DNA from 3 places in the Sneathiella sp. D3-11 genome. Region 1 is predicted to be linked to each of the others. Evidence: riboswitches for the same ligand, from Rfam matches in the RefSeq annotation. Region 1 holds a riboswitch; each other region holds the start of a gene.

Region 1 (5,519 bases):
CGGTTTATCCCGCTGTGCGTCCAATATCAGCAAATCCGGCATCGACGTTATCAATGTTTCAAGAGACACTTGCCCGGTCCCTCGGATGCCGAGCTCACTGCCAAGATTTCGAAACCCTGCCGCCTTCACTACCGAGCTTGCCAGCGTCCCTTCCCCCGATGTAAAACCGTTTGCCCAATAGAGTGCCGCCATCGGCGCGTCTGCCTCGTTCCCCGGCATGTCAGCGGATGGCAGTTTATTATCGAATTCTGCGACCAAGGCTCTGCCGCGCTCTGATGCGCCAACTGCCTCCGCAACAGTTTTAATGTTCGCTCTGATATCGTTCAAACTGGTCGCAATGGGAAGCACTATCACCCGATAGCCCAGTTTACGCAAAAGAAACACGGTCGGGCGAGTTGTATATTCCCCGGCGAGAATGAGGTCCGGCTCAAGTTGCAATATCTCCTCAGACAATCCGTGATTTTTAGGCAAACCCGCTGCCTGCTCCGCCATCATGGATGTCTCCTGATCCGTGGCGAGATTGCTCAGCGATACGATCTGTTGCCGATCCGCCAAAAGGAGGAGAAGCTGATCCGCACAAACATTCATAGACACAATCCGCTCTGGCTTCGCCATGCCGCTCCCTGGCAGAAATACCGCCAGGGAGAGACCGAGAAAGGCCCGCTGCAAGCAAATAAATAGACTATTTCCCGCCATTATCAGAAGGGCCCGAATTTAATATGGAGACCGGCGAAAAACGAAATTCCCGGAGATCCATAACCATAGACTTCCTGATAGTCTTCGTTCAGAAGATTTTCCCCGCGCATATAAACCTCCGCTCCTTCTGCAAACTCATAGGATGCCGCCAGATTGACAAGAGTATAGCTATCCAGATCAACTGTTCGCGTCGCCACGGGGAAATAGCTGTCATAGACAATATCACTCTGCTTACCGTTATATTGAAGACTCAAATTGAGGTTGGCAGGTCTCTCCATAACATCGAAACTGTAGTTTCCGATGAGGCTGGCGATATGTTTGGGCCGCCGGACAAGCGCCGTCCCCATTGCGTCCTTCCCATTTGTGTAGGTATAGGAAGCATCGAGACGTATGTTCTCGAACGGCTCGGTCGAGGCAGTAAACTCCATACCTTGTATCCGGCTTGTGCCGGCAAGATTAACGGCTGTATTCCCGCTGCCTTGAATAAGATTCTCAATGCGATTGCTGAAATAGGTCACGTCAAGAATCAGTTTGTCATCCAGAAAAGCCTGTTCGACACCCGCGTCCCATCCGAACCCTTCCTCAGGCTTCAAGTTAGGGTTGCCGGTGAAACCGGGCGTGGAGCCGAACAATTCAAACAATGTCGGGTTTTTAACCGCCCGGCCAAAGCTGCTATGCAAACGGGTTGCGGTTTCATCAAATAAATAGGCAGCCGTCCCGCGATAAGTGGTCTGATTGTCGAAGAGATTATCATTGTCATCATAACGCAGCGCGCCGGACAGAAATAGATTTTCCCATAAGCTGACCCGGTATTCCGTTGAGTAACCGTAATTCACGATGTTCACAGTATTGGGGCCGGAGAAACCACTGTTGGTGTATTGCTCCTCCTCATCGCGTTCAACCGCGAAGGTAGCCGTATGGTCGGCGTTTGCAAAATCCGGTGTCGAGAAATAATAATCCGACTGATAGCCATAGGTGATCCGCTTGCCTTCCGATGTATAGGTGGTCGCCCCCGCTCCGTTTAGATAGTCCGTTTTATCGTCCATATAGCTCATCTTGACCAGTTGGTCCCAGGCACCATCGGCGAGAGTTAGTTTTGCGCTGGTCAAGCCGTATCTTTGCAGGGACTGAGAGCTGTCTTCGCCATCGATCGTGTTGACCACAACGGCGGAGGCATCACTATCCAGATCACTGTCGACAATCATGCCCACCGCTTTAATTTCAAGGTTCTCGATGGGCTTGACGCTGATTTTGAGGCGACCGGTCGTATTATCATAACCGTCCTTCTCGGTATTGCCGTTTTTCTCATCGGCCACAGAGATGCCATGCGTAATATACCGCTCGACCGTACCGGAAATGGTGAATTTATCACTTCCATAGCCCATATCGACCTGCCCGTCCTTCGTAGAGAAAGAGCCAAACTCCCCACGGGTGGAAAGGGTGAAACCGGGTTCGGGGTCCTTGGTGATAATATTCACCACGCCGCCAATAGCATCACTGCCGTAAATCGCGCTTTGCGGTCCACGCAGCACTTCGATCCGCGCAATCCCCGCGTTCAGGATATTCGCAAAGTTGAACTCCGATCCCGAAGCCGGGTTATTGACTTCTATCCCATCGATCAGGACAAGCGTCTGGTTTGCTTCCGCTCCTCGAATGCGGATTTGCGTCTGGCTGCCAACCGGCCCTGTGCGATTAACGGCGATACCCGGCACATCCCGTAGAACATCTGAGACGATCCTCACTTGCCGTTTTTCCAACTCATCTGCTGTGATGACCGTGACGGCGCTACCAATTTCCATAGACGGCAGCGGCGTACGGCTTGCCGAGACGACAATTTCGGGCATGAGTTGGGTTGTGTCATCCGCCATGACCGACATGGCGATAATGATCGCAAGGAAACTGCCGGAGGCAAGGCGGACGGGAATAGGTTTCTTCTTTTTTAAGTAATCAAACATTGCTGATCCCTCTTGTTTCTTAAAAGACAAGTAAGGGCAAACAGCGACATTGCCGCTTGCGCCTGACGACGAAGAAACACAGTGCGATCAGATAGAAAACTTCAAGTCCGCATAAAACGGACAAATGGCTTTCAGCAATTGAGGAAAATAGAATTCAAATCCAAAACCCCGATAGCAACGCATTCCTGCGCGCCACCACAAACGGGTTTCCGTCCCACGAGCACACCCCGTACAGTGGTCGAGTAGCGCTTACGACGGCAGGTCTCCTGGCTCACAGGTCATTGCGTTTCCCAGCCTTCCCAGTTTCCCAGTGGCTTTTTCGGGCACGCTCTCTGTTCACAGTTGCGGGGGCAGCCAAGGTGTAAAACAGCCTGAATTCAGTCAGGCTGGTCAGTCCCTGTTCCCTTTTTCATCCATGAATGGAACCATCGCTGAGATAGTAATTGCATCAGCGTTTTTTATAAGTCAAGCAACAAGAAATCATTCTGGTACTGTTAGAAATGAAACGTCACATCAAGCTGCCTGCCGTCGATCACGAGACAATTTGCCGCAGCTAATGACTACTAATACTAAAACAACCCGGTTTCCCTAAATTTACAGAGGCAAATGGATGCGCTTTGCGCAAAACCAGAGGCTCGGCCCTTCAAACCGCGACTTGACAAAACATGTCTCTGTTTGCGTATTAGTTGCGAATCTTAACCCTTGGGAAGGCGTCCTCGTGATCGAATATGTAATATCGCTCTATGATAAAGGCGGCCCCGTAATCGCTATTCTGGCTGTTCTTTCCGTGGTGGCATTGTCAGTAGCCCTGCAAAAGCTCTGGCTCTTTACATCAACGGGCTTGGGTCGACATGAAAAAATCCGGGAAGCCATGCTGCTCTGGAAACGCAATCAAGGACTGCAGGCGATCGAGCTCCTTCAGGCACAAAAGAGCCCGACCGCAATGACCGTGCGCCATACGTTGCAAGGTCTCTATTATTCGCCAGATCGGCAGGCACTTGTCCGAGAGGATATTGATCGCGTCGCCGGGGAGGAACTTGCCAAGGCACGCAAGGGAATTCGATTGCTGGAAACAATCGCCCAGATCGCGCCTCTGCTGGGCCTGTTCGGGACAATTCTCGGAATGATCGAAGCTTTTCAGGCCCTGCAATCCGCAGGTGCAAATGTTGACCCTTCGGCGCTAGCCGGGGGAATATGGGTCGCGCTGCTGACAACGGCGGCGGGCCTCGCCCTCGCGATCCCGGCTTCCATGGTGGCAACCTGGTTTGATACTTTGGTCGATGCAGAGCAGCAGGCAATTGAAAGCATGGTCACATCCCTCCTGACTGGTGAAATTACCGCCGTTTCTCTTAACCAATCTACCTCCGGCCTTTCTGCGACGCTCACCGCTGATCATGCGAATTCGTAACGGCAAGAAGCGCAAAAACCTAATCGGTCTTACATCGCTTATCGATGTAATATTCCTGTTACTTCTGTTTTTCATGCTGTCGTCGACCTTCACAAAATTTACCGAGTTCACACTCTCCGCCGCAACGGCTGGTCCTGCCCAGGAGAAAACAGAAAAGCCCATCATAATTTTCGCCCATCTTGACGGGCGGTTTGAAATTGAGGGGATTTCGATAAGCGCAAGCGCGCTGAAAAACCGCGTGCAAGAGCAAACCGAGGAAGGTCGCACCAGCGCCGTCCTTGCTCCGGATAAAAAAATGCCGACGCAACAGCTTGTTACGATTCTGGAAACCCTTGAGCAAACAGATTTGCAATCTGTTTCTTTGGCGCGCTGACATGAAAATAACCACGCCCAAAGAAAAGCGCGCCCTGCCCGAGAATACGATTGCGCTCATCAATGTTGTCTTTCTAATGCTGATCTTTTTCCTGATCGTCGGGACGGTCGCCGCCCCTCTTTCCAAAGATCTTCAGCCCGCCTGGACGAGCCAGCGCCCTCTGGTCCCCCCACATCCACAGGTGATAGAAATCAACGCGATCGGGGAGATTTCCTATCAGGGAAAGACCGTCGCATTAGACCGTCTTGGTTCGACTGCCCGTCAGATTTTGACAAAAGATGGCGACGAAATTTTCATCAAGCTTGCGGCAGATCACGAATTGGAAGCAGGTCGCCTCATCGAAATTCTGGAGGTACTGAAAGCCGTGAAAGTCGGCAATATCCGCTTGGTGACCCTCGACAAGGTGGCGTCAAAATGACCGCCCTTTTGCTTCGCCAACCAACTTTCTTGCTGCTCTCAACCGGATTGCATGTCATTGGTATTATGGGGTTAGTTGCCTGGCAAAGCGCACCCCCGTCGCTCGCCATGCCGAAGGGCCGGATTACGCTTACGGTCGGCCAATTACCCGCGGTGAACAGCCCACCGAATACGGAGCCTGCGCCGACGTCCGAGCCTGAGGCGGCATCCCCCAAGCCTAAAGAAGTGACGGTCTTCCCGATCCAACCAAAGGTGATTGAAGCCGTTCCCACATTACCCGTAGTCCCGAATAAAAAGGTCATCCCAATAACGCCACCGAAGGAGACAGTACCCCTCCCCGTTCTAGTCAGCAAAAAGCGGGAACCTGTTAAACCGCTGCCCGTCCCGCCGCGACCGATACCCTTGAAACAGACAGTTAAAAACAAACAACCTGCCCCACAGAGTCCACAGAAGACAAAAGCTGTCCAGCCCGTTGAAATTCCACAGAAGGCGACAACAGGTGGTCAGAAAATTGCAGCAAGCCATCCCGGAGTAGCGGACGGCAGTTCGATCGGCAACAGCGAGACCAGTGCGTATCGCGATACCGTTCGGGCCGAACTTGCACGGAACAAATATTACCCCCGCGCTGCGAAGTTGCGGCGGCAGGAGGGTGTTGTTCATATTGAATTTA
Region 2 (5,519 bases), 1.7 Mb from region 1:
CGATCCGGCCCAAGGGCGTCTTTTCAATGAAGCCTGCGACAATTTCATCTTCCACCCCGGTTGTTGCAAAAATATCCTTGAGCTTTTGCGTTTCCGTTGCCCCAGGGGAGAGGACATTGACCCTGACACCCGTGCCCTTGAGATCGAGAGCCCAGCTTCGGGCGAAGTTACGAACTGCTGCTTTTGATGCACTGTAAACGCTCATAGCGGGCGTACCCGTCACCCCCACAGTCGACCCTGTCAGGATAATTGAGCTGCCAGACGCAAGCAGCGGAAGCGCCTTTTGAACCGTAAATAGCGTGCCTTTGACGTTTATCTCAAATGTTTGAGCGTAATGGTCCGGGGAAATCTCGCCAAGGGAGGAAAACTCACCAATCCCGGCATTGGCGAACAAAATATCGACACCGCCCTTCTCAGTTTTCACCGTTTCGAACAGATTATCCAGATCCGCCAGGTTCGTGATGTCGCCACGAATTGCGCGTGCGTTTGTGCCAAGTTCGTCCAATGCAGCGTCCAGAGCATCCTGCCGACGCCCGAAAATATAGACAAATGCGCCTTCGGCCAAAAACCGCTTAGCTGTCGCCAGGCCGATCCCGCTTGCGCCACCGGTGATGACAGCTGTTTTTCCTTCAAGCTTACCCATGATTTGATCTCCTTTATTTGAAACTAATCTGGAGATATGGAATAGTTTCTTTTTGACAAGTATGCACCTTTTGGTAAGTATAAGGAATGAATACAGAATCCACAGAACCATCCCCCTTTATCTGCGGTCTCGACGCATCCCTGCGTATCATTGGCGGAAAGTGGAAGCCGTTGATCCTCTTTTTCCTCGGCCATGGACCAAAGCGGTACGGCGAGTTAAAGCGGGAAGTGCGCGGCGTCAGCCACAAGATGCTAATCCAGCAATTAAAGGAACTCGAGGCGCATGGTGTCGTTTTACGCACGGATTACAAAGAAGTCCCGCCACGTGTCGACTATACGTTGACGCCATTTGGCGAGAGCCTCATCGAAGCTATGGTCCCGCTGTGCGGCTGGGGCGAAAGAAACTCGGAGGTTATCGAGAAAGTGATCTCTAAACGGAAAGAAGGGGCGTCGTCCTAACGCATCTACTATGCGAGACATGTCAGGCCGCATCGGTATAGAGTGACAAAAAGAAAGTGGCGCACCGGGGAAGATTCGAACTCCCGACCCCTAGATTCGTAGTCTAGTGCTCTATCCAGCTGAGCTACCGGTGCTTATTTGCCAGCCTGTCTTTGACCGACAGCAAGGCGCGAATTGCATGTGGCGCCTGCCTGAGGATCGGGAAATTAATCAAAAGGGGGAGGCAATGCAAGCGATTAAACCAGATTTTCTTAAAAAGTTGTGTCGAAATCGCTTCTTGTCGCCACGCTTTTCATTAGATACTATCTGCCACTGATTTCCGGTTACAATAACCGCTCGGCATGGAACGGCGAAATTGCCCTCCCGCTACCGGGTTTTTGCGCGCACAGAAACTAAGAGTGTTTTACAACCATGGTACTCAACCTTACCCGTCCCGTTGCAGTCAGCGCCGTGTTACTCGTCGCGAGTTGCTCTTTTGTTGATGAAAAACTGCTACCGCCCCTGGCGGGCGATCCGGCGCCCACGAAATCGGGCCAGGAAGCCGTTGCCAGCGCAGAGAAGGCGGCAATGTCCGCAGATCCCACAGCGACACAAGCGGCCTTGGCATCTGCCTCTTCAGCCGGAGCTGCGCCCGCACCACAGGCTACCACAGCAAGCCGGTTCCAACTGCCGGAGGTCACCACAGCGCCAAGTACGGGCACTGTCGTTGGACAGCGGGTTGAAACGTTGCGTGACAGCCTCCGGGCTCTGCAGGCACGCGTCAACCAGAGCAGCGCCCAATTCGAGGCAATGGAAGCCTCGACCACCGCAACGTCGCAGCGCTATCACGGAACCATGGCCGCCATCAATGCACGCCTTCAGATCGGCACGACCAAGGGTAACCCGATCCTGATCAGCCAGTGGAATGAAGCCCAAAGCGACCTGGAAAAAATTGCGGCGGATGTTTCGGAGATGAACAACCTTGCGAATACAGTCGCAGGGGACGCGGGTGAGGTTGGTTTCTTGCTCGAATCGGTACAGTCCGCCTTTGAGCTTAGCGGCGCGATAGAAGAAGATCACCGCCAGTTGACGGTGTTGGAGGATGAAACAAGCCGGACTTCCGTCCTGACAAACCGTCTCCTTAACCAGCTCACCAATGATATTAACCGCCAGACAGCCTATGTGGGTACTGAGCGGATGAACCTCACCAACACGTCGATCGCAATCAAGAACGGTGGATTCTTGGGATCAAGCGCTGGCACGCGTAATTACCTTGAAACGGCCAAGGCGGCGGATACGACATCTGGGGAACGTCAGGCGTTGGTAATTATCCGCTTCGACCGGGACGATGTCGCCTATGAACAGGCTCTCTATGATGCGATCAGCCGCACCATGCAGGAACGGCCGCAATCTTCTTTCGATGTGGTCTCCATTGCACCGCTGAACAGCAATCTGGCTAACAATCAGGTGAAGTCAGTGCAAAATGCTGAACGGGTCCTTAGGTCTCTCATTGACATGGGCCTGCCTGCGTCGCGCGTTAAACTTGCCAGCACAGCGAATGCAAATGTTGCCTCTAACGAGGTACATGTATACGTCCGGTAAAATCTGACTATTACGGCAATAAAAAAAGCGACGGTAAATCCGTCGCTTTTTCTTTTCTAGAGCCGCCTCCGCGACCGAATATTCTTTATCCGAAGATCATGCCTTCGACATTCTCAACGAAAAAGGCAATGCCGACACCGGCGGCAACAGCACCAGCAATGCGTGGCTTTGCCGCTGCGGTCTCAGTAGCGTGCCAGACTTTTTCAGCAATAAATCCAGCGCCGATGGCAATTGAATATTGAATAGCCGCGAACCCGATGAGATAGGCAACAAGCGGCATATTTTCTGCACCAACAATTGCCTCACCATAGGCGCCGCCATGAAACAGGCCGGCAATAGCAAAGATCGCCATATGAAGGGCCGCAGGGATTTTCTTACCCGACACCACCAATGCGCCCAGAAGAATAACCGATCCGGTGATCACCAGTTCAGCGAAGGGAAGCGCCACTCCATTTGTGATCAGCAAACATCCGGCAATTGTTCCCAGAATAAAGGCAAGAGGCGCAATATATTTTCGTGTCAGAAAGACCGCTGCCAAGCCGACCAGAACCACGAAGGCCAAGTGATCGATCCCGATAATTGGGTGCCCAATGCCTGACAAAAGACCTTCCGTGAAATTACTAGGTGTCGCGCCACCCATTGGATGATGCGCAAAAGCCAGTGTTGGAACCATCAGTGCAGCAAGCACTGTCGTCGCCGCTATTCTATATCGCATGTCATTCTCCTGTTTTCGTCTCACCCGACGAATTGTCTTTACGTCCTGTCAGCGGCAGGTCTCCTGGCTTGCGCTATCACGGTGCTTTCTACCTTCCCAGAATGATCCAGTGGCATCTTTGAAAGCCCCTTCGCGCTAACAGTTGCGGGGGCAGCCATAGAATTGGACGCTAAACCGTCCTCACTATATTCCCTTTTAACTGACCGATAAAATCGATAGAACCGCCTTCGGCAAACTCTATCAACTGCCATCGATGATGACCAGCGGCAATTACTGCCAATTGAAATCTTTTGCAGGCAGAGAGCAGACTGAAATGATAGTTTCGACGAGATGTTATCGGGTATTTTTAGGTCTCACATCTCATATATTAAAATAATTCTAAAAACTACTTGCATAAATTTCTGAGCTGAATATATATGGCTCACGACAAGAATTTGCATACTGATGGAGTTAAAAAGATGAAAAATATGGAAGGACAGAAAGTCCCGAATGTCACCTTCAAGACACGTGACGGCGATAGCTGGTGCGATGTGACAACGGATGAGCTTTTCAAAGGCCAGAAAGTTGTCCTGTTTGCTCTTCCCGGAGCCTTTACACCAACATGCTCTTCGTCGCATCTCCCCCGATACAACGAGCTTGTTCCGACTCTCGAGAAAGCTGGCGTCGACAGAGTCATCTGTCTTTCGGTCAACGATACATTTGTCATGAACGAGTGGAAGAAAGACCAGAAAGCTGAGAACATTACCTTCCTCCCGGATGGGACAGGCGCTTTCTCCGAAGGCATGGGCATGCTTGTAAATAAGGATGATCTTGGCTTTGGTAACCGGAGCTGGCGCTATTCAATGCTGGTCAATGACGGCGTCATAGAAAAAATGTTCATTGAGCCTGATGTCGAAGGCGATCCGTTTGAAGTTTCAGATGCGGACACAATGCTCGAATATCTGAGCCCGAGCGCAGAGAAGCCAAAGGCGATTACGGTCTTTTCAAAGCCGGGCTGTGGCCATTGTACAAGGGCCAAAGCTGCATTGGAGAAAGCCGGTCTTGGATATGAGGAAATCATTCTCGGTAGCGATGCAACAATGCGCTCCCTGAGAGCCGTTTCTGGCGTCCTGACCACACCGCAGATTTTTATCGACGGCCAGAAAATCGGTGGTGCTGACGAGTTGGAAAACTATCTTGGCGCCGGCAAATCCGCCGCCGCATAAATTTCCAAATACCGCGAAGAAGGTTTCGTCAATTTTCCTTCTTCAAAAAAACCCGCTGGTGAGAGCCAGCGGGTTTTTTTACAGCGTTTGATAGACCTAAAGGACGTTAATCACTCCAGGACATCCGTGACGCATCGGTGACGAAGAATGGCAGATCGTTCCATACACCGTTCAGCCCATTGCGAACCACAACCACACGCGGCAACTGGAACATAAAGCCGTTTACGGCATCTTCAGCCAGAATCTTCTGCGCGGTCTGCAAAAGTTCTGTGCGTTCAGCTGGTGAAGCTGCAGATTCAGCTGCGGCAACCACTTCGTTGAACTTCGGATTATTATAATTGAAGTAGTAGTTTTCACGAGCGTAAATGCCAATATCCATTGGTTCTACATGCGAGACAATTGACAGGTCATAGTTTTTCTTTTTGTAGACTTCATCAAGCCATTTCGGCCAGTCAACATTCTCAATTTTGATTTTGAAGCCGGCTTTTTCAAGCTGTGCTGCAACAATCTGTCCACCTTTACGGGCGTAGTCATCCACTGGCGGTAGCTTCAATGAAAGCTCCAATCCGTCCGGATATCCTGCCTCGGCAAGAAGCTGCTTGGATTTTTCAGGGTCAAATGGATAAGTTCCAGTCAGATCGAGATAATCCGGATGATGTGGTGCGAAATGCGTTCCGATTGGCGTTCCAAAACCAAACATCGCACCATCAATCAGTTCCTGACGATTGATCGCATGTGCGATTGCCTGACGGACTTTCAACTTTGAAAGTGCTTCATCCGCATTGTTGGTGCTGAGAATGGTTTCACCGTTTGTGTTTCCGACCACAACATTGAAATCGTCCTTCAGGGCGTCACTGCCGATCAGCTCCTTCGGGATATCCGCAACATCCACATCGCCAGCGAGCAGCGCAGCAAGA
Region 3 (5,519 bases), 720 kb from region 1:
ACACAGACGGCGGTGCTTCGGCCAGTAGATGTTCGATAATCTCCGCCGAAACTGGATCCTTCAGGCTGGAGACGAAAATGGGAAGCGGGTTTAGTCCACGGCTTGAAAGGGCTTCGATCAGGGCATCCACCGGGGCTAGATTATTCGCCTGATACAGCGCACGGTAAAAAATAATGCCGGTAACTGGAGTATCTTCCTTCCAGTGCCGCCGAATATCCGCCATGCTCAGTTGTGTCTCATTCGGCCAGTACAATCCAGCCTTTAACAGCGGCTTGGGTTCGCGCCAATCGGTTTCATGATCCAGTAGATACGCACTATAATCCAGAAAACCTGAGTAATTCTCTTCACCGCCTTCAACAAGATACCGCCAGAGCCGATGGGCTGTCCCATGCGGAACGGTATTGAGGGCGGCGAGTTCTTCATCCGGTTGATCATCCCCCGGCAGGAAAGCAAGCATAATTCCTTTTGCGCGACAGCATTCGGTGATTTTTTCCACCGCATAGGGCCAGTAGCCGATTCCGCCCAACAGGCGGACAACCACCAGCTTTGCGTTGGCAATCATATCCTCAACATAGATATCGACGGAAAGATTGTGGGACAGCTGCATCGTATTGGCAAGCCGAAGGGATGGCGCGCGTTCACGCGTCTTCTGGCTCAGTGCCAGGCTGGACAGCTCCGTATCCGCCGCGGACAGAAAAATGATATCACCCGGCACCTGTTCGAGATCAACCGCTTCCGATCCATCAGCAATGCCGCCGGGTATGGCCGCCAGAAGATGCATGTTAGCCCTTTATTATTTTGGTGATGGTGGACTGATCCATATCGTGCTCGCCAATTATCACGAGCTTGCTGATACGTTTCTCATCGGCGGCCCATTCCCGATCATAATAGTGCTGTAACCGACTGCCGACGCCCTGCAGAACGAGCCGCATATCCTTGTCCTTCACGGTAAGGAAACCTTTCACCCTCAAAATATCTTCCGCGGCGATGGCCTTTTCCAGCTTGGCAATCAGTGTTTCTGGAGATGTGATCTCCCCGACCTCCAGAACAAAACTGTCAAAGTCGTCATGCTCATGGTCATCGGCATCATCATGAACCGACGGGCGCGCGTCTAGATCATCCTCTGCCGCTGCACCAAGACCCAGCAGAACCCGAGCGTCCAGCTTACCATGGCTCGTCTGGAGCATTTTCACCTGTGGACGGAGACGATCCTTTAGTCCGGCGGTGGCCGAGGAGAGTTCCTCATCTGCAAGCATGTCCGCCTTGTTGAAAATGATCATGTCGGCGCAATTGATCTGATCATCGAACAGCTCTTCCAGCGGGCTGTCATGATCCAGCATTTCGTCAGCTTCCCGCTGGGCCTGCACGGCGTCGGGGTTAGCGGCAAACAACCCATCACGATAGGCCGGGCCATCAATCACGGTAACCACTCCGTCGACTGTTACTTGCGTGCGCACTTCGGGCCATCCAAAGGCCCGGACAAGCGGTTTTGGAAGTGCAAGGCCAGAGGTTTCGACAATGATATGATCGGGGCGATCTTCGCGGCTTAGTATTTTCTGTATGGTGGGGAGGAAATCATCGGCAACCGTGCAACAAATACAGCCGTTGGCAAGCTCGACAATGTCTTCTTCCGTGCAGTTTTCATTGCCGCATCCCTTGAGGAGGTCCCCGTCGACGCCAAGGTCGCCGAACTCATTGATGATAAGTGCCAATTTTCGGCCCTCCGAATTTTCGATTAGGTGGCGGATCAGGCTGGTCTTGCCCGCGCCAAGGAAACCGGTGATAACGGTTGCCGGTATTTTCTCACTCATATCATTACTCCGGGGAAATATGTCGCGCAGGCCAAAGGGCCGGCCGGGCAGGGGCGTTTGGAATTAGGGTGCGGATATCGCAATGTCATTACGCTCATCATGATCCTCCGTCATGCAGCAGAAATTGATACAGTTGATGGCAGGTCTCCTGGCTTGCGAATGGCACCGGCACTTACCTTCCCGATTGTCTCAGTGGTTTTTTGTGCAGGCTAGTCGCATACAGTTGCGGGGACAGCCGCGGCATTGACCCATGGATCGCACCGCATTCCCTTATAATCCCTGATTGGGAACCATCGGAGCGGACGCTACGGCGGAAAGCGTTGCCTGTCAATCCATTGACGGTGCTTTTATCGATTTGCCCAACGGTCCGGGCTTTTTTAGGATGCCCACTCGACCGGCTTCCGTTCAGAGTAGTCCAAAACAGAGCCCCCGGTGATTCTGCGAGACAGAAATCATCAGTCCTGCCAACGATATTGAGATCCATCTCATTTAGTATTGGAAATGGCGTAATTATTCGAACTCGGCATCCCTTAAACTGCTTCGTGATTGCAGAATGCAGTTTGTTTTCGCAAATTTATCCTGTAGTTTCTTGGCCATGGCGGAAACAGCGAAAAATAAAATTGTCGTCAAGGACCTGTATAAGAGCTTTGATGGCGTTCAGGTTTTGAACGGCATAAATCTTGAGGTGAAAGCTGGCGAGATTCTAACTTTGATTGGGCCGTCAGGCGCTGGCAAGACGTTGACGCTGAAATGCATTCTCGGATTGATCAAACCCGACAGTGGCTCGATCCTCCTCGACGGGAAAGAAGTTAGCGATATGCCGGAGAAGGACCGGATGGAATTTTTCCGAAAATTCGGTATTCTGTTTCAGCGTTCGGGATTGTTCGACGGCCTTCGGGTCTGGGAGAACATCGGCTTTCGCCTGAATCAGCAATCCGGTGTGAACAAGCAGGATGTCAAGGCAATGGCCATCAAGAAGCTGCGCTCTGTCGGACTGTCGGCGGATGTAGCTGACTTATTCCCGTCGGAACTCTCCGGCGGTATGCAGAAACGTGTTGGGTTCGCCCGTGCAATAGCCGGGGATCCTCCGATCCTGTTTCTGGATGAGCCAACTGCCGGGCTCGATCCGATAATGAGCAATGTCATCAATGATCAGATTTTCAATAACGTTCGTGAACTCGGCAGTACAGTTATGGCGATAACCAGTAACTTGCTGACAGCACGTATTATTTCCGACCGCATCGCCATGCTGCATGAGGGACGCGTTGTCTGGACGGGCGACGTCCGTGAAGCGGGGCATACGGATGATCCATATGTGTCGCAGTTCTGGAATAAGCGAAAAGATGGACCAATTCAGATGTCGGTTTCGACTGTTTCAGCCTGAATTTCCGTTATTTGGTGATCACGTAAAACATCCTGAAAGCGTCTAGTTTGGGCTTTGTTAGCGAGTCAAATTAGCGTGGTTTCCATGAATGATGGCAAAAGTGACAGCCTGACAGCTTCAGATTTATTGACGCCACGGGACAATCTGCCGTGGCGCAAAGAAGAGCAGGCTCTGACCCGCTGGGTGCGCCCCTTTATAATAGATAACGCGGTTACACGGACGCATTGCACGTCAGTATTAACACAGGAAAGAAGGGAGCGAACACTCCTTCGGGATTCCGTTGAAGGGGAACTCGCGCGGCTGTCTTCAGTTAAGCAACGCTTCTGGATCGCTGAGTATAGATTTCTTGAAAAACTGCTGTTGTTCAGACAGCTCGTGACTTATGCGCCGTCTTTTCTGAACCTCTCGCATATCATGCCAAAAAAGCTGATTTATTGCAGACGGATGGTGGTGCGGTCATACCTTGAACAGAGTTCTCTTCCTAATACGCCCTTTGTCGAAAAGCTGTGTAGGCAGTTTGTGCGCAGTTGCGTGTTCTTCTATCCGGCGGAAAAACTCATCGAGGCAAGCGATAAATTCATATGTCTAGCTGGGAAATCAGCGGATCAGTCAAGAGCGGCGAACCGGCAACGGATTGCCATGGAGTTGCGTGCACTTCAATTGATGAGTGATCGGGAAATATGCGATCAATTCAGATGCGAGGATGCATATTTGAATGAACTTGCCCTGTTGACCAAGCTCGCGCGCAATTATCGCCTGGGCGTTGATGATATTTTTCGGATAACGGCAGACGAAATCAGCAATTTCTGGAATTTTCAGGGCTAAAAGATGGAAATGATGCAGAAAACATGCCGTTGAGCGATGCGTGCCTTGCGCTTTTTTATCCGTAATCGTACCCTTATTTTTTAACCGCTTTTCTTGCAGGTTTCGCAGCGCACAATGCACCAACTTACGGATATTGCCATCATTGCCACGATAGCCCTGATGTTCGGGATGATCATGACACGGCTTAGGCAGCCGGCAATTGTCGGTTACTTGCTAACCGGAATGGTGCTGGGGCGTTCGGTTTTCGGGTTTGTTGAAGATCGTGAAAATGTTGAAATTCTAGCCGAGCTTGGGGTGTTGCTGCTGCTCTATCTGATCGGGATGGAACTCAACCTGAAGTCCTTTATGCGCATCTGGAAAACGGCTATTGGCGGCGTTTTTCTTCAGGTTGCGGTCTCTTATGTTGTCGTCGGACTGATTGCACTTTTTCTGGATTGGCCGTGGGAATTGACCTTACTTCTGGCCTTCAGCCTGTCGATCAGTTCGACCGCCGTTGCAGTTAAAATTCTCGAAGACATAGGGGAACTTCACCAGAGGACCGGTAATATCGCGGTGGGTCTTCTCATCGCACAGGATCTTGCGGTGGTGCCGATGCTGCTTATCGTTGGCAGCCTCTCAGGTGAGGCGTTGAATGTACCCGTACTCCTCTTGACACTCGGACTGGCGGTGGCCTTCCTGATAGGTCTTATTCTCTTCCTGAGCCGCAGGGAACGCATTCACCTGCCATTCTTGAAAGCCATTTCCGGTCATGCGGACCTTACGCCCTTGTTCGGGATTGTTTTCTGTCTCGGGCTTGCGGCGATTAGCGGCCTTTTCGGCATGTCTCCTGCGTTTGGGGCGTTTCTTGCCGGCCTTATCATTGGGAACAGCCAGGAACGAAAAGGTATCGTCGAAGCAACGCAGCCGATCCAATCAATTTTGCTAATGATCTTTTTTCTTTCCATCGGCCTGCTGATAGATGTCACTTATATCTGGCAGAATATTGGCCTTGTCCTGTTGATGCTGCTGCTGGTGATTGTCGGAAAAACGGCCATCAATATCGTCATTTTGAGGGTAACGGGCGTTGACTGGCGTTCCGCCTTTATCGCTGGGACCGCATTGGGCCAGGTAGGGGAATTCTCTTTTCTTCTTATGGCAACGGGGAGCGCAAGCGGCTATGTGTCGCGTGATATCTCTCAGTTGATGATTACGGTGATTGCGCTCAGCCTGATGATCAGCCCGCTCTGGCTTCTGACGGCCCGGCGCGCGCAGAGCGTTGCAGCCGGTCAGGCCAGCAATTTCCAGGTCTTCTGGAATAAGGCTTACGGTAAGGAGACCTTGGCAGTAGTTCGCATTTTCAGGGCAACGACAGGATATCTCGGCTCATTAACAGGCGGAACGTCGTCGCAGGCGCAGACCGCGGTCCAAACGGATGCCGGAGAAGTGGCGTCGCCTTCCCGCGCGGAAGGATCGGAAATCATCATCCAGAGTGAAGATGCTGCATCCTATCAGGCAATTCT

The links. A riboswitch is a leader RNA that binds a small molecule or an ion and turns the genes downstream of it on or off. The one in region 1 is predicted to bind cobalamin.
Region 2: it holds a riboswitch for cobalamin, as region 1 does, so the genes downstream of both, AC0L73_RS12035 (HupE/UreJ family protein) here and AC0L73_RS01775 (TonB-dependent receptor plug domain-containing protein) in region 1, are expected to answer to the same signal.
Region 3: it holds a riboswitch for cobalamin, as region 1 does, so the genes downstream of both, cobW (cobalamin biosynthesis protein CobW) here and AC0L73_RS01775 (TonB-dependent receptor plug domain-containing protein) in region 1, are expected to answer to the same signal.

The regions. Positions count from the first base shown of each region.
Region 1 is NZ_CM147911.1:347,520-353,038, forward strand. It holds gene AC0L73_RS01770 (ABC transporter substrate-binding protein) at 1-615, opposite strand, end outside; gene AC0L73_RS01775 (TonB-dependent receptor plug domain-containing protein) at 699-2,651, opposite strand; cobalamin riboswitch at 2,891-3,096, opposite strand; gene AC0L73_RS01780 (MotA/TolQ/ExbB proton channel family protein) at 3,370-4,059, shown strand; gene AC0L73_RS01785 (ExbD/TolR family protein) at 4,046-4,432, shown strand; gene AC0L73_RS01790 (ExbD/TolR family protein) at 4,434-4,850, shown strand; gene AC0L73_RS01795 (energy transducer TonB) at 4,847-5,519, shown strand, end outside.
Region 2 is NZ_CM147911.1:2,354,431-2,359,949, reverse strand. It holds gene AC0L73_RS12055 (SDR family NAD(P)-dependent oxidoreductase) at 1-643, opposite strand, end outside; gene AC0L73_RS12050 (winged helix-turn-helix transcriptional regulator) at 730-1,101, shown strand; tRNA gene AC0L73_RS12045 (tRNA-Arg) at 1,159-1,235, opposite strand; gene AC0L73_RS12040 (hypothetical protein) at 1,513-2,682, shown strand; gene AC0L73_RS12035 (HupE/UreJ family protein) at 2,768-3,397, opposite strand; cobalamin riboswitch at 3,434-3,638, opposite strand; gene AC0L73_RS12030 (glutathione peroxidase) at 3,856-4,602, shown strand; gene AC0L73_RS12025 (ABC transporter substrate-binding protein) at 4,709-5,519, opposite strand, start outside.
Region 3 is NZ_CM147911.1:1,064,143-1,069,661, reverse strand. It holds partial or broken gene cobN (cobaltochelatase subunit CobN) at 1-781, opposite strand, end outside; gene cobW (cobalamin biosynthesis protein CobW) at 783-1,811, opposite strand; cobalamin riboswitch at 1,933-2,121, opposite strand; gene AC0L73_RS05625 (ABC transporter ATP-binding protein) at 2,407-3,195, shown strand; gene AC0L73_RS05620 (hypothetical protein) at 3,280-4,020, shown strand; gene AC0L73_RS05615 (cation:proton antiporter) at 4,135-5,519, shown strand, end outside.